Regions from separate parts of the Cellulosimicrobium protaetiae genome, predicted to be linked through region 3. Evidence: riboswitches for the same ligand, from Rfam matches in the RefSeq annotation. Region 3 holds a riboswitch; each other region holds the start of a gene.
The links. Region 3 has a riboswitch for S-adenosylmethionine ahead of FIC82_RS18920 (rhodanese-like domain-containing protein). Riboswitches for the same ligand answer to the same signal wherever they lie in the genome.

Region 1 (7,221 bases), 890 kb from region 3:
CAGTTCCTCGTGCGCGAGCCGCTCTCCGACCTGGAGGAGCGCTGGGCGTCCGCCGGGTTCCTGCGCGTGCACCGGTCGTACCTCGTGGACCGGGCCGCCGTGACCGCGGCACGGTTCGGCGGCACGCAACCCGCGCTCGTCGTCGCGGGGCACGAGGTCCCGGTGAGCCGCCGCATGGTCCCGGCGGTGCGCGAGGCGCTGCTCGGCCCGCACCGGGGTCCGTCGTGAGTGCTCCTGACGCCGCGTCGGACCCGCCCGGCGACGAAGGTGCCCTCGCGCGAGGGCCGCACCCCGAGGCGCCTCCCTCGGACCGGGGGGCGGCACCCGGCCCGCGCCGACCCGGACGGGTGCGCGTCCGGTCGACCGATCCCCTGCCCGCCGCCGGTCCCGTGCCCGACGTCCCGGCGGGCGCACCGTCGTCGGGCACGTCCACGGCCACCGCGGGGCGTCCCGAGGAGCCGGACGACGCCGCGGCTCCCTACACGCGCGGCCTCGTGCGGGCCCAGCTCCGGCTCGGGCTCGCGTGCGTGGTCTCGTTCCTCGCGGTCGTCGCGCTGCTCACCGTGACGATGAGCGCCGTGCCCGCGCTGGACGCGGTCGTGGTCCTCGGCGTCCCCCTGCCGTGGCTCGTGCACGCCTACGGCTTCTACCCGGTGATCCTCGCGTTCGCGGTCGTGTTCGCGGTCACGGCCGCCCGCAACGAGCGCCGGTACCGCGCGCTCGCCGAAGGGTCCGGCGGCCCGGACGAGGGCGGTGGCTCGTGAGCGCGCTGCCCCTCGTCGCGATCGGGCTGCTCCTGCTCGCGACCGGCCTCATCGGGTTCTACGGCCTGCGCATCTCGCGCACCACGAGCGACTTCTTCGTCGCGTCGCGCACCGTCCGTCCGGTGTGGAACGCGTCCGCGATCAGCGGCGAGTACCTGTCCGCCGGCACGTTCCTCGGCCTCTCGGGCCTCGTGCTGCTCTCGGGTGCCGAGGCGTTCTGGTTCCCCGTCGGGTACGCGGCCGGGTACCTGCTCGTCCTGCTGTTCGTCGCCGGCCCGCTGCGCCGCAGCGGCGCGTACACGATCCCCGACTTCGTCCACGCCCGGCTCGACTCCGTCGTCGCGCGCCGCGTGACGAGCGTGCTCGTGCTCGTCATCGGGTGGCTCTACGTCGTGCCGCAGCTCCACGGCGCGGCGCTCGTCATCACGAGCGTCGCGCCCGTCCCGCCGTGGGTCGGGTCGGTCGGGATCGCGGTCGTCGTGAGCGCGGTCGTCGCGGCCGGCGGCATGCGCTCCATCACGTTCGTCCAGGCGTTCCAGTTCTGGGTCAAGCTCACCGCGCTCGCGCTGCCCCTCGTGTTCGTGCTCATGGCGCTGGGCGGCGCGTTCGAGCCGGGTGGCGCCACCGTGACCTTCGACCCCGCGGCGGTCTTCCCGCACGACGCCGGTCCCGGCGGCCTCGACGCGTACGCGACCGTGTCGCTCCTGCTCGCGCTGCTGCTCGGGACCACCGGCCTGCCGCACGTCCTCGTGCGCTTCTACACCTCGCCCGACGGCGGCTCCGCCCGCCGCACGACCGTCGTCGTGCTCGTGATGATCAGCGTGTTCTACATGGTGTCCAGCACGCTCGGGCTCGTCGCCCGGGTCGTCGCACCCGACCTCGCGGAGCCCGGCGTCGCCGACACCGTCGTCCTCACGCTGCCGACCCGCCTCGTGCCCGGGATCGGTGGCGAGCTCCTCGCCGCGCTCGTCGTGGCGGGTGCTTTCGCCGCGTTCCTCGGCACGTCGTCGGGGCTCGTCGTGGCGCTCGCGGGCGTCGTGAGCCAGGACCTGTTCGGCGGGACCGTGCGGTCCTTCCGCTGGTCGGCGGTCGCGTGCACGCTCATCCCGCTGGCGTTCGCGCTCGTCACCATCCCGCAGGGCCTCGTGACGAGCGTCGGGACGGTGTTCGTCTTCGCCGCGTCCGCCCTCTCGCCGGTGATCCTGCTCGGCGTGTGGTGGCGCCGCCTCACCGCGCGCGGCGCGGTCGCGGGGATGGTCGTCGGGTCCGTCCTGTGCGCGACGGCGCTGCTCGCCTCGTCCGCGCTCGTCGCCGCGGGCTACGGGACCGGCCCGGCCGGGGAGGCGGTCGACGGCGTCCCCGGCGTCGTGCGCGCCCTGCTCGCCCAGCCCGCCGCCTGGACCATCCCGCTCGCGACGGCGACCGTCGTCGTCGTGTCCCTGCGCGACCGCCACGGACCACCGCTGCGCACCGACCGGTTCCTGCGGCGCCTGCACGTGCCGGAGCTCCGGCGCCGTTGACGACGGTGTGGGACCTGAAATCTGTAGCGTAGAAGGCCTGAAATCTGTAGCGCAGGAGCCCTGAACTGGTCAGATCCAGCGCGCGCCGATCTCGTCGTGGAGCCGGGACATCTCACCTGGCGGTCACCCTCGACCGCATGCCGGATGGGTCGTAGGATCGGGTCAACCATCCAGAGCGGTCGAGAGTCCTGGCTCGACGACACCGCAGCAACCCGCCGACGGAAGCCTCCCGAGGACAAAGGTGCTAACGCCAGGGTCGATGGAGCGACTAATGGTCTCAGAGGCATCCTTCGCGCACCGTCCGGGCAGCCCGTGCCCGACGGCGGTCGCGCACGCACCCACCCCGGTCGGAGCGACGTCGTGAGCGTCGCGGACGCCGTCGGGCAGGCCCACGGCGGGGCGGCACGGCCGACGGTCTCGTTCGAGCTCATGCCCCCGCGCCGCCCGGACGCGGCGCCCAAGTTCTGGGAGACGGCACGCCGGCTCGTCGCGACGCACCCCGACTTCGTGTCCGTGACGTACGGCGCCGCGGGCACCGACCGCGCGACCGCGCGCCAGGTCGTCGGCCGCCTGCTCCAGGGCACGCCTGTGCTGCCGATCGCGCACCTCACGTGCGTCGGGGCGTCGCGCGAGGACGTCGAGGAGGTCATCAACGACTTCCTCGACGAGGGCGTGCGGAGCTTCCTCGCGCTGCGGGGCGACCCGCCGCGCGACCAGCCGGACTGGCAGCCCGCGCCCGACGGCGTGCGGTCGTCGACCGAGCTCGTCGCGCTGCTGCGCGAGGTCGAGGCGTCGCGCTGCGCGGCCGACCCTGCCGCCGCCCTGCGGGGCGCCGCCCGCCCGCTGACGATCGCCGTCGCGACGTTCTGCGACGGCAACCCCGCCGCCGGCACCACGCGGAGCCAGGAGGTGCGCCGCCTGTGGCAGAAGCAGCAGGCCGGCGCGAGCTTCGCGATCACGCAGCTCTTCTACGACGCGTCGTCGTACACCGACTTCGTCGCCGAGGCCCGTGCGGCCGGCGTGACGATCCCCATCCTCGCCGGGCTGCTGCCCACGACGGAGCCCGCGCGGCTCCGTCGCGTCGAGGAGCTCACGGGCGTGCGCGCGCCCCAGCACCTGCTGGACGCGCTCGACGCCCTGCCCGACCCGGAGGCGCAGCACGCCTACGGGATCGCGTACACCGTGGACCTCGCGCAGCGCGTCCTCGACGCGGGCACGCCCGGTCTGCACGTGTACACGTTCAACAAGCACCGCGCCGCTCTTGACCTGCTCGAGGGTGTCCACCTCGGCGGCGGGTCGGGCGGGACCGGGGGCAGCGCCAGCGCTGCCGCCGCCCCGCTCGTCCCGGACCTGGCCAGCGGGCCGTGGGTCACCGGCACCTCCCTGCCCACGACGAGCGCCGCCACGCACGGCACGCCCGTCTGACCGGTCCTCCGGACCAGCAAGAGGTTTCGATCATGGCCACTTCCGTACCCTCCCCTACCCAGAATCCGGTCGGTTTCCCCGCCGGCACCGTGCTCGGCTACCCGCGCATCGGGCGCCGCCGCGAGCTCAAGAAGGCCGTCGAGGCGTTCTGGGCCGGGCGCACGAGCGTCGACGAGCTCGAGGCGACGGCCCGCGAGCTGCGCCTCGCGACCGTCCGCCGGCTCGTCGACCTCGGTCTCGGCGCCGACGACGCCTCGGTCCCCGGCTCGTTCTCCTTCTACGACCAGGTGCTCGACGTCGCCGCCTCCCTCGGGGCGGTCCCGTCGCGGTTCGCGTCGCTCCTCGGCACCGGGCCGGACGAGGCGGGACGCCTCGACCTCGCCGGCTACTTCACCGTGGCACGGGGTCAGGGTGACGACGCCCCGCTCGAGATGACCAAGTGGTTCGACACGAACTACCACTACCTGGTCCCCGAGATCGGCCCGGACACCCCGATCCGGTTCGTCGACGACCGCGTCGTGCGCGAGTTCGTCGAGGCGAAGGAGGCCGGCGTCGTGACGCGGCCCGTCGTCGTCGGGCCGGTGACGTTCCTCGCGCTCTCCAAGGCGGCTGACGACGCCCCCGCGGGCTACTCGCCGCTCGACCGGCTCGACGACGTCGTCGCCGCCTACGCCGACCTGCTGCGCGCGCTCGCCGCCGCCGGCGCCCCGTGGGTGCAGCTCGACGAGCCGATCCTCGTCACCGACTCGGTCGACGTGCCGTTCGCCGACCTCGCCGCCGCGGTGGAGTCGGCGTACCGCGCCCTCGCGACCGACCTCCGCCCCGTGCCGAACCCGGGGTCTTCGCCGGACTCGTCCGCGGACCCGGCCGCGACCCCGGGTTCGGCGCAGGACGCGCGGCCCGCGATCCTCGTCGCCGCGCCGTTCGGCGCGCTCCAGGCCGGTGCCGAGACCGCCGGAGGGGCCGCCCGGGACGGGCTTGCGCTCCTCGCGGGCACCGACGTGGACGCCATCGCGATCGACCTCGTCAAGGGCGCCGTCCCCACGGCCGCCGACGGCGGCGTCCCCGGCCTCGCCGGCAAGACGCTCGTCGCGGGCGTGATCGACGGGCACAACGTGTGGCGCGCGGACCTCGCGGCGAAGCTCGACGTCGTCGACGCCGTCGAGGGACTGGGTGCCGGCGCGGTCTCGGTCGGCACGTCGACGTCGCTGCTGCACGTGCCGCACGACGTCGAGGACGAGACGCTCGCCGCGCCCGGCACCGCGTCGGGCACGACGCTCGACCCGCGCCTGCGCGACTGGCTCGCGTTCGCCGACCAGAAGGTCGGCGAGGTCGCGACGCTCGCGCGCGCGCTCACGGAGGGTCGCGACGCCGTCGCGGCGGAGATCGAGGCGTCCCGCGCGGCGGTGGCGTCGCGCGCGGAGGCGAGCGGCGTCGTCGTGCCCGCGGTGCGCGAGCGCGCGGCCGCGCTGACCGACGCGGACTTCGCGCGCGGCGACTACGCCCAGCGTGCGGCCGCGCAGCAGGAGCGCCTGAACCTGCCGCCGCTCCCCACGACGACGATCGGGTCGTTCCCGCAGACGCCGGAGATCCGCCGCGCCCGCGCGCTGTGGACGAAGGGCGAGCTGTCGGACGCGGACTACACGACCGCGATGCGTGAGGAGATCGCGCGCGTCGTCGCGATCCAGGAAGAGCTGGGCCTCGACGTGCTCGTGCACGGCGAGCCCGAGCGCAACGACATGGTGCAGTACTTCGCGGAGCACCTCGACGGGTTCGCGGTCACGGCGAACGGCTGGGTCCAGTCGTACGGGTCGCGCTGCGTGCGCCCGCCGATCCTGTGGGGCGACGTCACGCGCCCGGAGCCCATCACGGTCGAGTGGTCGTCGTACACGGCGTCGCTCACCGAGAAGCCCGTCAAGGGCATGCTCACCGGGCCGGTCACGATCCTTGCGTGGTCGTTCGTGCGCGACGACCAGCCGCTCGGCGACACCGCGAACCAGGTGGGCCTCGCGCTGCGCGACGAGATCGCGGACCTGGAGGCCGCGGGCATCGGGATCGTGCAGGTCGACGAGCCCGCGCTGCGCGAGCTCCTGCCGCTGCGGCGCGACGACCAGCCGGCGTACCTCGACTGGTCGGTCGGCTCGTTCCGGCTCGCGACGTCGGGCGTGGAGGCGGCGACGCAGATCCACACGCACCTGTGCTACTCGGAGTTCGGCGAGGTCATCGGCGCGATCGACGGCCTCGACGCCGACGTGACGTCGGTCGAGGCGGCGCGCTCGCGCATGGAGATCGTGCCGGAGCTGCGTGACGCCGGGTACTCGCGCGGCATCGGGCCGGGCGTCTACGACATCCACAGCCCGCGCGTGCCCTCCACGGAGGAGGTCACCGAGCTGCTGGAGCTCGCGGTGAAGTCGATCGATCCGCGCGTCGTCTGGGTCAACCCGGACTGCGGGCTCAAGACCCGCCGCTACGAGGAGACCGTGCCGTCGCTCGAGCACCTCGTCGCCGCGACGAAGGCCGTGCGCGCGACCCTCGCCTGACCTTGCTCCCGCCGAGGTAGAGGCGTGGTCGCGACCACGCCTCTACCTCGGCGCAAGGGTCACTGGCTCGCGGTCAGCGCTCCGTGGCGCCCGACATCGGGAGCGCGAACGCGAGCGTCGACGCGGCGAGGCCGCCGACGAAGAGCCACACACCGCCGTCGACCCCGGACATGCCCGAGCCCATGAGCACGAGTCCGCCCACGAACAGCACGAACGCGACGACGAACCGGGCGACGGCGCCCGCGCGGTCGGCGACGTCCCGGCCCTCGGTGCCGGTCGGGATCTGATGGGTGTCCTGCGTGCTCACAAGGGCTCCTTCGGTGCGGGCTGGGGGGAGGCGTGGCGCGCCGTCGGCCCACCACGTCAGTCCAGGTACCCCTCCACGGTACCGGGGTCGCGCACCGTCGCCGCATCCGGGTCGCTGCCGAACTCGCGTGCCGCGTCGCGCTGGCGCAGAAGGTCCCAGCACTGGTCGAGCTCGACCTCGATCGCGCGCAGCCGCTCGCGCTCCTCGTGCGCGTCGGCCTCGCCCCGCGAGAGGCGGTCGCGCAGCTCGTGCTCCTGCGCCACGAGGTCGCTGATCGTCCTGCGGATGCCGCCGTCGGTCGTCATGGGGCCACGGTATGCCCGACGGCGGGAGTGCGCCCGGGCGGCCGCGCCTCCCCGGGAGGAGGCGCGGCGCGACGGGCTACCCGCGCTCGACGGTCGTGCGTCCGGCGTCGGGTTCGGGAACGTCCTTGCCGGACGGCACGAGCTTGAGCCCGACCACCGCGGCGATGATCCCCACGATGAAGACCACCTTGCCGACGCTGACCGACTCGTCGCCGGTGAGGATCGCGTAGGTGACCGTGAGCGCGGCGCCGACGCCGACCCACACCGCGTAGGCGGTGCCGATGGGGATGTGCCGCGTCGCCCAGCCCAGCCCGATCATGCTCAGCGCGAGCGCCACGAAGAACACGAGCGACGGCACCA
Region 2 (7,221 bases), 1.1 Mb from region 3:
GGCCGGACCGTAGGGTGACCGTGCAGACGGACGCTCTGGACGCCGCGACGCTCACTCAGCTCGACGCCGAGGGGTGGACGGTGCTTGAGCCCGACGCCGACGTCATCCGCACCGCCCTGACCGGCTGACCGGCCACCTGCCTCGACCGCACTGCCAGCGACACCCGACCCACCGACCCCGGAGACCAGCACCGATGCCGCAGATCATCCTCGGACCGTCGTTCGGCAAGCTCGACGGCGCCGTGCGCAAGGCCGCGTACGCGTTCCTCGAGAAGCTCCAGGAGAGCGACGCCACCGCGGGCCTGCACATCGAGCCGATCAACGGTTCGGCCGACCCCCGCGTCCGCACCGGACGGGTCAACGACTTCTGGCGTGCCCTGCTCGTCAAGGTCCAGGGTCAGGCCGCGGAGGCGCACTACGTCTACCTCGGCACCTACCCGCACGACGAGGCGATCGCCCGCGCCAAGACCGCCGTGGTCCGCGTCAACCCACGCAACGGCATCGCCGAGCTGGTCGAGGCCGCCGCGGCCGACACCGCGACCGAAGTGGCGGAGCCCGCCGCACCCCGGACCGGACGCACCCGGCCCCAGCCCGACGACGTCGACCTCACCACGTACCCGCTCCTCCAGACGCAGGGCGTGGCCGTCGCCGACCTCGTCGACCTCGGGATCGACGCCACGATCGCGGACGCCGCCCTGACGGTCGAGACCGAGGACGAGCTGCTCGCGCTCGCGGGACGGGCGCCCGCGACCTGGCAGGGGGACGCCCTGCTCGACCTCGCCACCGGTGCAGGCCTCGCGACCGTGCGGGACAAGCTCGGCCTGACAGTCCCCGCCGTCGAGCCCGACCCCGAGAGCGACGACCAGCTTCTCGACGCCCTCAAGCAGCCCGCGGCGCAGATGGACTTCGCGTTCATCGAGGACGACGCGGCCCTGCGTGCAGCGATCGAGGACGACAACTTCGGCCGCTGGCGCGTCTTCCTCCACCCCGAGCAGCGCGACCACGCCTTCAAGAACCGGTCCGGCTCGTTCCGGCTCTCGGGCGGAGCCGGAACCGGGAAGACGGTGGTCCTCCTCCACCGCGCACGACACCTCGCGAGGAAGAACCCGGCGGCCCGCGTCGTCCTCACCACGTACAACCGGACCCTGGCGTCGTCGCTGGAGGAGACCCTCCGGCTCCTCGACCCGACGCTCCCGATCGCGAAGAACCTCGGGGACCCCGGGGTGTACGTCGCCGGTGTCGACGCGCTCTCCCGCCGCGTGATCGCGAAGGCCGAGGACGTCCACGTCGCGTCGGCCGCCTGGGGCGAGACGGTCGCGTCCGTCCTCGGCCCGCGCTCGCCCTACGTCCTCGACCTCACCCCGGCGGCCCGGTGGGAGGCGGCACTCGCGTCCGCCGGCGCCGACCTCGCACCTGAGCTGCGGAGCCAGGCGTTCCTCCAGGCCGAGTACACGACGATCGTCGTCCCCCACCGCATCACCACACGGGACGAGTACCTGCGCGTCCGCCGTCCGGGGCGCGGCGTCGCGCTGAGCAGGGTCCAGCGCATGGCCGTGTGGCGCGTCGTCGAGGCCTACCGCGCGTCCGCGGACGCCGCGGGATCGACCGACTGGGACGAGAAGGCGATGGTCGCCGCGACGCACCTCGACGCCCAGGCCGCGGCCGGGGTGCCGCGCGTCGCGGACCACGTCCTCGTCGACGAGGCGCAGGACCTCGCACCCGCCCGCCTCGTCTTCCTGCGGGCACTCGTCGCCCAGGGACCGGACGACCTCTTCCTCGCCGAGGACTCGCAGCAGCGTATCTACGGGCAGAAGGTCGTGCTGTCCCGGTACGGGATCAACATCGTCGGCCGGTCCCGGCGCCTCACCCTCAACTACCGCACGACCGCACAAGTGCTGCGCTACGCCGTCGGCGTGCTGGCCGGGGAGGACTGGGTCGACATGGAGGCAGGGGACGCGGCCGCCACCGGCTACCGCTCCGCGCGGTCCGGGCCCGCGCCCCGAGAGGTCCGGGCGTCCTCGCTCCTCGACGAGTACGAACAGGCTGCCGAGCTCGTCCGCGGCTGGCGCGACGCCGGGGACGCCGGGGACGCCCCCGAGACGATCGGCGTGCTCGTCCGCACCAAGAACACCGGCGACAAGGTCGTCCACGCGCTGAGCGAGCGTGGCGTCAAGGCGAAGTTCATCCAGGACGACGCCTCGACCGGGACCGGGAGCGTGCTCGTCATGACCATGCACCGCTCCAAGGGCATGGAGTTCAAGCGTGTCATCCTGTTCGGCGTCTCGTCGGACGAGCAGGGCTGGGGCTACGGGTTGTCGGCCCTGCCGGAGGCCGATCGCGCCGACGGCGAGCTGCGCGAACGGTCCCTGCTCTACGTCGCGGCGACCCGTGCACGCGACGAGCTCGCGGTCCTGTGGAACGGCCGCCGCAGCGATCTGCTCCCCGCCCACGCCGAGGCGGCAACCGTCTCCTGACCCGTTCCCGGCCCAGGACGGGCGCCGTCAGGCGTCCGCCCCCGAACCGACGGGAGCCCAGGCCTGCGCTTCCGTGAGCCGTCGTCGCACGGCCTCTCCTCCGACGCCCTCGATCCACGACCGGTCGCCGACGACGACGAGCAGCGAGCGGGCGCGTGACAGGCCCGTGTAGAGCATCTCTCGGGCTCGCGCCTCGTCCCGGACGCCGTTGACGGACAGCACGACCGCGGGACGTTCGAGGCCCTTGAACCCGAGGACGTGCCCGAAGAACACGTCCTCCTCCGCGAAGAACGCGTCCCAGTAGGCGGCGTACCCGCCGACGGTGACCTCGTTGACCTGGGCGGGGTGGCGGCGTCCCGTGGCCAGGAGCGCGACCTGGCCGGGGTTCCACCCTTCGTCGAGCAGCGCCTCGACGGCGTCGTCGGCGGCCTCCACGGCTGCGGCGGCGGGCACGTCGACGATCCGCACGCGGGGGCCGTTCATCCCTCGTGGGGTGAGGGTGTCGGGTGAGAGCGCGCCGAACACCTGGGCGATCTGCTTCGTGGAGCGCAGGTTCTCGCGCAGCGTCACGGGGACGAGCTGGAGCGGTACGTCGACACCCCGAGGGAAGACCCGTTGCGCGTCGTCGAGGAAGACGTAGAGCCCACCGTCGTCCGGGTCGCGCAGGCACCGCAGGAGCGACGGCCACCAGAGGTCGCCGAAGTCCTGCGCCTCGTCCACGACGACGGCGTCGAACAGGTCCGTCGACGGACGCTCGCCCGCGAGCCGGCCGAGCTCGGTCGGCAGGTGCCGCTCCCAGTAGTCCGGGTCGTCGTCGGCGCCGCGCTCGGCGCCCCAGCTCAGCGGCAGGTCGTGGAACAGTCCCACGTAGGCGGGCCGGTCGCGCGCCGGCCACGTCTGGGTGACGCGTTCGAGGTAGCGTCCGAGCCCCCGCGAGTAGCAGAGCAGGGCGACGCGCTCGCCCGCCCGTGCACGCCGTCGCGCCTGCTCGAGCGCGAGCCACGTCTTGCCCGCCCCCGCGCCGCCGACGACCCGCATCCTGCGCACCTCGGAGAGCGCGTCGAGGACGCGGGCCTGGTCGCGGGTCATCTGCTCCAGGCGCGTCTCGTGCTCCAGGGCGAGCGACAGGTGCTCCGCCTGGCTGGGGAAGCCGCTGGCGAGCGAGTCCACGAGGGCGGGGACGTCGTCGGCCGCGAGCCCGGCATGGCCCTGGCCGTGACGCTCGACGGCGCGCTTCACCCGCTCGGCGACGCCGCCCGACCGCTCCAGGTCGCCGCGGTCCACGAGCATGTCCCGTGGAAGGTCGACCGTCTCCCAGTCGCGCGGGACGTACCGGTGCGGGAACGCCACGAGGTGCGCGGTGCGCGCCTCCGCGGCCCACAGGTCGCGACGGCGCAGCAGGGCCTGCAGCGCGTGCCGTGCACCCTGGACCTGGCGCACCGGGTCGATGCGGTGCCGCCGGGGACCGTTGCCCTGGAACCAGGTGCCGTCGACCCGGTCGACGTGCCCGCCCTTGACCTCGATCGCGGCGAGCCCGACCCCTGGCCAGGCGACGAGCACGTCGATCTCGTACTCCTGCTCGTCCTCCTGCACGTGCACCCCGTGGAACAGCACGACGTCGTCGGGAAGCTGTTCGCGCAGAGCGTCCCACACGGCGCGCTCGGCGCCGCCGTCGTCGGGGAACGTCGGGTCGGGCGGGAACGCGAGCGGCATGTGCCGTTCGTACCGCACCGTGCCGACGACGTCACGGGCCTGACGACCTGCGGTCTCGCGCGTCACGGGATTTCACCCGCTGCGACCGCCACGGGGCTCGCGGGGTGCACGGCCCGTGCCCACGCGAGGAACGCGGCGCGGCGGGACACGGAGTCCGGCCCGCCACCACCACGGTGGCGCCAGTGGTCGAGTCGCGCAAAGTGCCGCACCGTCGTGGATGGCTGGGGCTCGACCCGGCCGTCGCGCTTCCTGCCCCAGAACGGTGCGCTCGTGTCGAGCTCGACGACGCCGAGGCCGCTCTCGCGCGCGCGCCGCCACCGCGTCGGGAAGACGAGCGTGACGTAGGCCTCCATGCGCCGCAGGGTCTGGTGGTCCTGCGTGATCCCGGTCAGGGGTTCGGCACCGAGCGACTTGGCGAGCGAGGCGTCGACCTTCTGGCACGCGTCGCAAACGCGTCGCTCGATGTGGAAGCGGCTCGTCATCTGGACGCGCTCGCTCAGGCAGACGTGGCAGAGACGCAGGAACGGGTTGAACGAGCACCCGCGCGACGGGACCGGGCGCGGGTGCCCGGTGTGGACCGGGCACACGAGGTGCCCCTCGTCGCTCACGAGCAGCTGGCACGCGTCGTCGGTACGGACCCACAGGGTCATGGTCGGGGTCGGGTTCATCGGAGCAGCCCTTCGGTCAGGGCCGACGGCACCCGGGCGCGCAGCAACGCACCGAGGCGGACGTCGACCTCGCACTTCCCTGACCGTTCGGCCAGGGCCGGTCTTCCTCCTGGGGCACCGTGCGCGAGGGGCGCGGTTGCCGGACCGGCACGCGGAGGGCGTCTCGCCAGTCACTCGTGACCTGGGCAGTTGTCTACCTCACCCGCTGATCGGAAGCAACCTCGCTCCCCGGGCTGGCCGGGCCGTGCACCGGCCGGAGTGGCTCCAGACCGGGGTGATCTCTCAGCGCCTGCTCGCCGTGCGTCCTGTACAGGGTCATCACCGCGGCGAAAGGGGCGTGGTCGCCAGTGAGCAAGAGCGGCTCGGTCGAGGAGAACTGGCAGACGAGGGCCCACCCGCCGGGTTCGGGGAATACCGCCGTCATCGCGGAGTAGTCGAACGACAGCCATCGCCCATGCACCTGGACCAGCAGCCGGTGGTTGCTCACGACGAGCCGGGAGACGCAGCGCTCACGCCACTGCTCTCGGGCCTGCGCCTGGGCGGCGCTACGCTCGGCGGCGTTGGCGATCGCCGTCACGGCAAGGCCGGTGAGGACGAACGACGGCCGCCCGTAGTAGAACCCCGACGTCTGCGTGTAGCTGACGGTCGTCCCGTAGTAGCGCGCGTACCCGGCGGGCACGTCGCAGAAGAACTCCTCGCCCGCGTACGGGACGACGTCCCACACCCGCAGCGTGGGCGGAACCTCCCGCGCGAGGAGTTGCCGGTGCAGGCCCTGGGCTTTCGCCCACGCGTGCGCGGCGGCGTCGCGCCGGCCGATCTCGGCACGCTCGGTCGCAGAGAACCGACCGCGGCTGCGCCGGTGCTCCCGGAATGTCCTGGCGCCCTTTGCGATCGCGACAGCGAGCAGGGCGACCGGCCCGAGGAACGCCACGGCGACCACCAGGAGCACGAGGAACGCCCACGCCCCGTGGTAGAGCTCGTGCCGGTTGAGCGCGTCGAGGACGAGGACGCAAGCGAGGAACACGGCGGGTGCGGCGACGAGCGGCACGACCCATCGTGCGTGCCGCCGGACTCGTCCCGCCCTCGCCGCCGCGCGCGGATCCTCCATGAAGCAGCCCCCTGCTCACGTCGTGCGTCGGGTACTCACCCGTCGTCTCTGGAGGCACGGTAGTCGACTCTCTTGAGGCAGAGAGTCGACGACCGCGTCGGCTCGCCTCGGCGGCCCACAGCCGGAGCTGCACCGCAGGACGGGCCGCACCTCGCGGCCCGTCCCACGGCGTCGGACCTTCAGTGCGCGACGACGGCGCCTCCCAGCGGGCCTGCCGTGGGCTGGGTCTCGCGCGCGTAGCAGTAGAACCCGGGCACGCGCGCTCCGGACCGGAACGTCACCTTGTTGAGCTGGCCACTCTGGCTCGCGATGACGGTCCACGGGAGAGGTCCACCCGCAGCCGCATCCACGAGCTGCTGCAGCGCCGCGCGCGACGAGTCCGCGTTGAGGTAGACCGGCACGCCGCACACGGTCGCCCAGACGACAGCGCGTCCACCGAACGTCCCCACGTCGGCGAGCGTCGGCGCGCCCGACGCGAGCACCGACCGCACGTGGTCCAGCAGGTGCCGCTCGTCGAACGGGTCGTCCTTCGTCCCGCGCGGGGCGGGCCGCACCGGTGCGGGCGCAGGGCTGCGACGACCGGTCGGAGTGCTCGCGCGCTCAGGCGCGGAGCCACCGGCCGCCGCGCGGTCCGCCTCGGTGTACGCGGCGTGCTGGTCGCGTGCCGCAGCGGGCGCCGCGCCGGCCCACACGGCGCCGCGCATCGCGGCCATGCTGCGCGACGTCGCGGCGTACGCCTGGTCGACGTTCGCCGTGTCGTACGTGAGCGACCGCTCGCGCTTCACACCGATCGACGCGCCGACCTCGATCGCGTCCTGGTTGGCGCCCATGTAGAGGAACGTCCAGCCGAACTGCTCCTCGCGCTCGGTGACGAGCGCCTTGATCGCGGCGTGCGTGTACTCCTTCGACGCGTTCTCGAGGCCGTCGGTCATGATGCCGACGATCACGGCGCCGGGCCGCTGCTCCTCGGGGAGCTGAGCGATACGCAGCGCGGTCGTCTGCACGAGGCGCCCGATGGAGTCGAGCAGCGCGGTCATGCCGCGCGGGCGCAGGTCGAGCGGGGGGACCTCGCGCACGTCGAGGTCGGTGTAGACCTCCTCGAACTCGTTGTCGAACTGCGCGAGCGTGACCGTGCAGCGGCCGGGCGCGTCGCGCTGCTCGGTGAGGAACAGGTCGAAGCCCTGCTCGGTGGCCTGCTTGATCGACTGCATCGAGCCGGACCGGTCGAGCAGCATGGCGAGGTGGGTGAGGGTCTGGTC
Region 3 (7,221 bases):
GGCGTCGGCAGGTCGGCGCGGCGCCGGGTGGGCGCGCCCTCCGTGTCGTCGTGCCCGCCGCTCCCGTCCCCGGTGGCGTCGACGGCCGGGGCGGGGTCGCCGTCGCGGGCCGCGACCTTCTCCCACAGCGCGGGCGACGGGTGCACGAGCCACAGGTGGACGTCGCGGTGCTCGGCGAGGGCGCGAAGGACCCGCAGCTCGTCCTCCGGGAGCCGCGTCGGTCCGAACACGGACAACCGCGGCGGGAGGTCGACGGCGGCCGGGTCCGCGCGCAGCGCCGCGACGGCCTCCTCGACACGACGCGCCGGGTCGGTGGCCGGGACGCGGTCGACGAGGCGGCGCCACAGCTCGGGCTGCCACGCGAGATCGTCCGGGGTACCGCCCGGCTCCCCGGCCCGGTCCGCGACCGGGGCCGCGGCCGACCACGCGAGCACGACCTCGGGGCGCTGGCGCGCGTAGTCGACGAGCAGGTCCGCGAGCCGGCGCGCGAGCGTCAGCCGCCGGCCCCGGCGCACCTCGTCGCCCGGGTCGCCGACGTACCGCGCGAGCGGCGCCGCCCACGGCTCGGCGAGGTGCGTGTCGAGCACCTCGAGCACCGACCAGGCGAGCCGCTCGGGCCGCCAGGGGTCGTCGTCGGGATCGAGGTCGGTGAGGTCCGCGACGACCTGCTCCACGATCCGGCGCGGCCCGCGGAAGTCCACGTTCGCGCAGATGCCCGACGTCTCGCCCGCGCCCAGGTGGTGCGAGAGCCGCTGCGCGAGCCACCGCTCGACACCGCGCGTCGGGACCGCCACGACGTCCGGCGTGAACGGGTCTTCAGGCGCCTCGGCGAGCACGGCGGCGAGCGGCGCCACGAGCGCCTCGGCACGCTCGGAGCGGTGCACGTGCAGCAACAGCGGACCCCTGTCGGTGGTGGTCGGGCGTGGTCTCGCGCCGGGCCGGTGACCGAGCGCTACGAGGAATCTACGAGGTGCGTCCCACACCGTCGAACCGTCGTCCACAGAGCCCACCGGGGACTACGGTGTCGGCACCGCGACCCAGGTGGGCCAGGTCCGGGTGGCCGCGGACGGAGGGTGTATGACGAGAGCGACGAGGTCGGGCGGCGTCCTGTGCGCGATCGGCGACGGCGCGGCCCCGGGCGCCGTCGCGGCCGCGTGCCGAGGTGCGCTCCTGGCGGTGCGTGACCGGCTCACCACGCTCCAGGTCGACGTGTACTCGGACGGTCCGTGGCCTCCCGACGCGGTCGAGGCCGTGCAGGAGCTGGACGAGCTCCGGCATGCCCGGCGCAGCCGTCTCGCGACGCGTCTCGGGAGGGAGCCCTCGATCTCGCTCGACCTCGACCCGCGCGACGACCATGAGCTCGGGCTGGCGCTCGCGATCGCTCCGTACACGATCTGCGGATCGGGGTTCGACGAGCGCTGGCAGCTGCTCTGGGACGTGAACGACACCGGGACGTCGACGACCTTCGTGCTGCTGCCCCACGAGCTGGACGCCGTCCGGGCGCACGTCGCACGGTCGGGGGGTCGCCGGACGGACGTCGTCGTCCTGGGCGGCAGCATCGGCTGAGGCGCGTCCGGTCCACGCCTCGCCCGACCACGCCGTGTCGACCCTGCGCCTGACGCCCGCCGACCTGGTGTCGTGGCCCTGCGAAGGTCCGAACAGGCCCACGACACCAGGTCGGCGGGTGTCAGGCAGAGACGGGCCAGGGCCGCCACCGGCCGCCTGGGACAGCGGCGAGGCGTCGTCGTGCCTGCTGCCCGGCGGCGCCCGGCAGCCGGGTGCGGCCCTCGCCGGACCGGTACCCGTCGTCGGGCAGGTCGAGACGGTGCGCGACCCACCACTCGCGCCGACCCGGGAGCGCCCTGCGGAGGGCCTCCGAGAACCGTCCTTCCGCGACGCCGAGGACGAGGTCCTCGAGCGACTGGGCCGCACTCTCCGCGGTGTCGTCGCACGCGTCGCACCCGCACGACGGGAACGTGTCCTCGTGCAGGACGCCGGCACGGACCACGACGCTCGGGTACTCCGTGACGAGGAGTGTCAGCGGCGCGGCGGCGTCGGACGACGGGGTGACGCGCACCGCGCGCACCGCGCGCACCGCGTCAGTACCGACGTTGCGCACCCCCGCCAGCACGGGGTGGGCGGGCGCTCCCGGGGTGTGCGCCGTCAGTTCGACGCTCCGCAGGCGGACGTCCTCGACCGTGACGGCGTACGTCGTCACGAGGTGCCGGAGAAGTGCGTCCACGACGTCGATGAGTGGCGCGAACCGCTCTGGGTGGGAGTCCACGGAGTAGGTGTCCTCGGGCGGCCCGTCGAGGTGGTCCCACCGTCCGCCGTACTCGAACGGGTCGCCGGCGTCGTCGTGGAAGACCTGACGCGGGAGCGGCGGGCGGACGTAGGCGGTCACGCTGTCAGGCTAGGGCGTCCTGCCGCCGTCGAGCGGGAGGGGGGTCAGGTGTTGAGGGCCTGTTCGACGTCCTCGATGATGTCGCTCGGGTCTTCCAGGCCCGCCGACAGGCGCACCGTCGTCTCCGCGATCCCGACGGCGGCGCGGCCCTCGGGGCCGAGCTTGCGGTGGGTCGTCGTGGCGGGGTGGGTGACGAGCGACTTGGCGTCGCCGAGGTTGTTCGAGATGTCGACGACCTGCAGGGCGTCGAGGAACGTGAACGCGCGCTTCTTCGCCGTCTCCGGGTCGGTGCCCTCGGGGACGGCGAGGTCGAACGTGACGACCGTTCCGCCGCCGCTCTGCTGCGACAGCGCGAGCTCGCGCTGCGGGTGCGACGCGAGGAACGGGTACCGCACGCGCCCGATCCCCGGGAGCTGCTCGAGCGCCTCCGCGACCTGCGCGGCCGCCGCGTTCTGCGCCGCGACGCGCACGGGCAGCGTCTCCAGGCCCTTGAGCAGCACCCACGCGTTGAACGCCGAGAGGGTCGGTCCGGTGTTGCGGATGAACGTCTGCACGGGACCGTTGACGTACTCCTCGGTCCCGAGGATCGCGCCGCCGAGCACGCGGCCCTGGCCGTCGATGTGCTTGGTCGCCGAGTACACGACGACGTCCGCGCCGAGCTCGAGCGGCTTCTGGAGCAGCGGCGTCGCGAAGACGTTGTCGAGCACGACCACCGCGCCCGCGGCGTGCGCGAGCTCGCTCACGCGCCGCGCGTCGACGATGTCCTGCATGGGGTTGGACGGCGTCTCGAAGAACACGACGTCCGCCGGCGTGGACAGCGCCTCCTCCCACTGGGAGAGCACGTGCCCGTCGACGTAGTCGGTCCGCACGCCCCACTTGGCGAAGATCTCGTCGAAGATGACGATGCTGGACCCGAACAGCGCGCGGGCCGCGACGATCCGCGACCCGGAACCCACGAGCGCGGCGAGCGACGTGAACACCGCGGACATGCCGGACGCCGTCGCGTAGCAGGCCTCTGCGCCCTCGAGCAGACGCAGGCGCTCCTCGAACGCGTGCACCGTCGGGTTGCCGTAGCGCGAGTAGACGAACCGGTCGAGCTCGCCCTTGAAAGCGGCCTCGGCGTCGGCGGCGCGGTCGTACGTGTAGCCCTGCGTGAGGAACAGCGCCTCGGAGGTCTCCTGGAACTCCGTGCGGTGGTGCCCGCCGCGCACGGCGAGCGTCGCGGGGCGCGCGCTCGCGGGCAGGGGCTTGCGGCCGGAGCCGCCGGGCACGCTCCCGGGCTGGGCGGCGCTCATCGGGCCGCCTCGTCGTAGGTCGTGGTGGGCAGGCCGCGGACCTTCCAGCCCTCGACGTCGCGCAGGCCCGAGAAGCCCTGCGCGCCCTCGAAGCCCTCGAGCACGTTGTACGACGGCCCGAGCCCGGCGGCCGTGGCCGCGCGCGCCGCGCCGATCGAGCGCTGGCCCGAGCGGCACAGGAACACGACGGGGCGCTCGTCGCCGGGCGTGAGGCCCGCCTCGACGAGCTGGTCCACGAAGCGCGGGTTGGGCCCGGCCGGGGTCACCCACTCGTCGAACACGACGCCGCGGCCGAGGTCCGTCGCGTCGGGCACGCCGATGGTGCGCCACTCGCCCTCGGTGCGGACGTCGACGAGGACCGCGCGCTCGTCGTTCGTCAGCAGGTCCCACGCCTGCTGCGGGGTGATGTCGCCGGCGTAGCCGACGGCGGGTCGGGCGTCGGGCAGTGCCGCCCCGGTTGCCGACGTCTGCTGGGACTGGTCGCTCATGAGTCCTCCTCCATCGATCGTGGCAGTAGCACCCTGCGCCCGACCGCCTCGCGACGGACCGGGGGGTTGCTGCGGCGTCGACGTGCCACGTCACTCGGCCGCTCCGGATGGTTGCTCGGGATCGTACGCCACGTGTCCGACGCGCGAAACGTCCGTCTCGCCGAGCAGCCCCTGGGCAGGGTGCCCGACGCGATCGGCGAGTCCGGGTGGCGCCTCGACGTGCCCGTGGACTGCGTCCCGCCATCCGAGACGCCCTGACCACCGGTTGACACGGCGCGTCCCCGCGCACATCCTGGGACGCAGGTCATGAGTGCCAGCGTGAAACCCCGGTTTGCTGGCCGGCAACCCTCCTCTCGCGGCGGGGTGCCCCGGGTGACGACCAGGCCGCACGCCGACCGGCGGGTGGCAAGCGCGGGGAGGTTCTCCCCGGACGACCCTGGAGGACTGTGCCATGACTGCTCTCGCGGACGTCGAGTGTTCGGCCCCTGACCTGGCGGAGATCGCTGCCGCGCCCGCCCTCCTGCCTGTCGTCGGCGCGGACACGCTCGTGCCGCTCGTCGACGGCCGCAGCGTCCCGTACGCGAACCTCGACGTCGCGGCCTCGGCCCCGGCGCTGCGCTCCGTCGCGGACCGCGTGACCGAGGTGCTGCCGCTCTACGCGAGCGTGCACCGCGGCGCGGGCTACCTGTCGCAGGTCTCGACGGCGCTCTACGAGGCGTCGCGCCGCACGATCGGCGCGTTCGTCGGCGCGCGCGAGGACGACGTCACGGTCGTCACACGCAACACGACCGACTCGCTCAACCTGCTCGCGGGCTGCGTCCCGGCGAACGCGGACGGGACGCCTGGTCGTGTGCTCGTCCTCGACGTCGAGCACCACGCGAACCTGCTGCCGTGGCAGCGCGCGGGCGGCGCGACGGTCCTCGCGGGCGGCGCGTCCGTCGCGGAGACGCTGTCCGGCCTGCGCACCGAGCTCGCGCGCTTTCCCTACGCCCTGGTCGCGGTGACCGGCGCGTCGAACGTCACGGGCGAGTCGCTGCCCGTCGCGGACGTCGTGCGGATCGCGCACGACGCCGGGGCGCGCGTCGTCCTCGACGGCGCCCAGCTCGTCCCGCACCGCGGGTTCTCGCTCGCCGACTCCGGCGTCGACTACGTCGCGTTCTCCGGCCACAAGACGTACGCGCCGTTCGGCGCGGGCGCGCTCGTGGGCCGTCGCGACTGGCTCGACGCGGGCACGCCCTACCTCGCCGGCGGCGGTGCGGTGCGGCAGGTATCCGTCACCGGCACGCAGTGGCAGACGGCGCCCGCGCGCCACGAGGCCGGGTCGCCCAACGTGGTGGGTGCCGCGGCGCTCGCGGCGGCGTGCGACGCGCTCGCGACGCTCGACCCGGCCGACCTCCACGCGCACGAGGCGACGCTGCGCGCGGCGCTCGTCGCCGGGCTGGAGGCGGTCCCGAGTGTGCGGGTCGTGCGGGTCTGGGAGGACGCGGTCGACCCGGTCGGGGTCGTCACGTTTTCCGTCGAGGGTCACGACCCGGGCCTCGTCGCCGCGTACCTCTCCGCCGAGCACGGAATCGGCGTGCGCGACGGCCGCTTCTGCGCCCACCCGCTGCTCGCGCGCCTCGGGTACGACGCGGGCGCGATCCGCGCGTCCGTCGGCGTCGGGACGACGGGTGCGGACGTCGTCCGGCTCGTCGAGGCCGTGCGGTCGTACGTGGAGCACGGCCCTGCGACGCGGTACGAGGTCGTCGACGGCTGCTGGGCCGTGGCCGACGACCCGCGCCCGGTGCCCGTGGGGTCCGGTCTCGAGGGACTCTTCGCGACCGCCGCGGCGGGCTTCCTCGCCGACGCCGCGGGGTGCGGCCCCGCCGTCTGACCTGGCGCCGGCGGGACCGCCGGGACAGCCGTTCACCGGGCCGTCGACAAGCGTTGTCCACGACGTCGCCGGACCCTCTTGGCGGCGTCGTCCGCGTGTGCTCTGATATGCGCTGTGCTGCACGACGTCGTCCTCTCGGGGCACGGATTCCGCCTGGAACCGCTGGCCCTGGAGCACGCTGAGACACTGGCCGGCCTCGTCGACGAGGCGATGTGGTCAGGCATGAGCATCCCCATGCCCTTCGGGGTCGCGGGGATGGCCGAGCTCGTGGCCGCGACGCGCGCCGCGCCCGACCTGACGGGCTTCGTCGTGCGCGCCGCAGGGACTGACGGCGGCGCCGGCGAGGTGCTCGGGAGCACCGCCTTCCGCGACCTGTCGCTCGTCGACCGCCGCGTCGAGGTCGGCCGGACGTTCTACGCCCGCTCGACGTGGGGGAGCCTCGTCAACCCCGTGACCAAGTGGCTGCTCCTGCGGCACGCGTTCGAGACGTGGGACGTGCACCGCGTGGGCTTCCGCGTCGACACGCGCAACACGCGCTCGCTCGGGGCGATGCGACGCCTCGGCGCGTACGAGGAGGGCGTCATGCGCGGCCACCGCACCGCGCCCGACGGGACGCGCGCCGACTCCGTGATGTTCTCGATCCTCGCGCCCGAGTGGCCGACCGTCGAGGTCGGGCTGCTGGAGCGGATCAACACGCCGCGCGTCGTGCCCGTGCTCGCCCCGGCGCACCCGGTCGTCCCGCTGCCGCTCGCCGCGTCGTAGTCACGGCGCCCGACGCTCCGGACCCAACCCTCCGTCCCGGACGCACCGAGGGCCCCGCCGGAGCGGGGCCCTCGTGAGCGCATCGGAGGCGGACTACTTGTCGAACGCGTCCTTCACGTCGTCGCCCGCCTGCTTGAGGTCGGCCTTCGCCTGGTCGGCCTTGCCCTCGGCCTCGAGCCGCTCGTTGTCCGTGAGCTTGCCCGCGCCTTCCTTGAGCTTGCCGCCGGCCTCCTCGGCCGCGTGCTTCGCCTTGTCTCCGAGTCCCATGGGTGCTCCTCTCGTCGGAGGCACGACCGTAAGCACGGGTTCCGTGACTCGCACGCGGTCGGGCCGAGGGGGTGTGGTGGGATGTGCGGGTGCAGCACGACACCACCCTCGACGGCTTCGGCGTCCGCCTCG

Region 1: linked by a shared signal. The riboswitch ahead of FIC82_RS02830 (methylenetetrahydrofolate reductase) and the one ahead of FIC82_RS18920 (rhodanese-like domain-containing protein) in region 3 are both predicted to bind S-adenosylmethionine.
Region 2: linked by a shared signal. The riboswitch ahead of FIC82_RS03935 (hypothetical protein) and the one ahead of FIC82_RS18920 (rhodanese-like domain-containing protein) in region 3 are both predicted to bind S-adenosylmethionine.

Annotation. Positions count from the first base shown of each region.
Region 1 covers NZ_CP052757.1:644,920-652,140, reverse strand. Annotated here, with positions in the region: gene FIC82_RS20975 (LytR/AlgR family response regulator transcription factor) at 1-228, shown strand, start outside; gene FIC82_RS02840 (heavy metal transporter) at 390-764, shown strand; gene FIC82_RS02835 (sodium/solute symporter) at 761-2,284, shown strand; SAM riboswitch class I at 2,448-2,550, shown strand; gene FIC82_RS02830 (methylenetetrahydrofolate reductase) at 2,645-3,709, shown strand; gene metE (5-methyltetrahydropteroyltriglutamate--homocysteine S-methyltransferase) at 3,742-6,249, shown strand; gene FIC82_RS02820 (hypothetical protein) at 6,323-6,556, opposite strand; gene FIC82_RS02815 (DUF2630 family protein) at 6,613-6,861, opposite strand; gene FIC82_RS02810 (DMT family transporter) at 6,938-7,221, opposite strand, start outside.
Region 2 covers NZ_CP052757.1:906,661-913,881, reverse strand. Annotated here, with positions in the region: gene FIC82_RS03950 (DEAD/DEAH box helicase) at 1-128, shown strand, start outside; gene FIC82_RS03945 (UvrD-helicase domain-containing protein) at 194-2,473, shown strand; gene FIC82_RS03940 (nuclease-related domain-containing DEAD/DEAH box helicase) at 2,501-4,252, opposite strand; gene FIC82_RS03935 (hypothetical protein) at 4,249-4,854, opposite strand; SAM riboswitch class IV at 4,921-5,036, opposite strand; gene FIC82_RS03930 (hypothetical protein) at 5,048-5,902, opposite strand; gene FIC82_RS20790 (hypothetical protein) at 6,142-7,221, opposite strand, start outside.
Region 3 covers NZ_CP052757.1:4,390,087-4,397,307, reverse strand. Annotated here, with positions in the region: gene recC (exodeoxyribonuclease V subunit gamma) at 1-884, opposite strand, end outside; gene FIC82_RS18935 (hypothetical protein) at 1,078-1,566, shown strand; gene FIC82_RS18930 (DUF6226 family protein) at 1,688-2,404, opposite strand; gene FIC82_RS18925 (O-succinylhomoserine sulfhydrylase) at 2,449-3,699, opposite strand; gene FIC82_RS18920 (rhodanese-like domain-containing protein) at 3,696-4,187, opposite strand; SAM riboswitch class I at 4,195-4,301, opposite strand; gene FIC82_RS21205 (hypothetical protein) at 4,320-4,445, shown strand; SAM riboswitch class IV at 4,490-4,605, shown strand; gene FIC82_RS18915 (aminotransferase class V-fold PLP-dependent enzyme) at 4,639-6,060, shown strand; gene FIC82_RS18910 (GNAT family N-acetyltransferase) at 6,175-6,822, shown strand; gene FIC82_RS18905 (CsbD family protein) at 6,916-7,089, opposite strand; gene FIC82_RS18900 (GNAT family N-acetyltransferase) at 7,179-7,221, shown strand, end outside.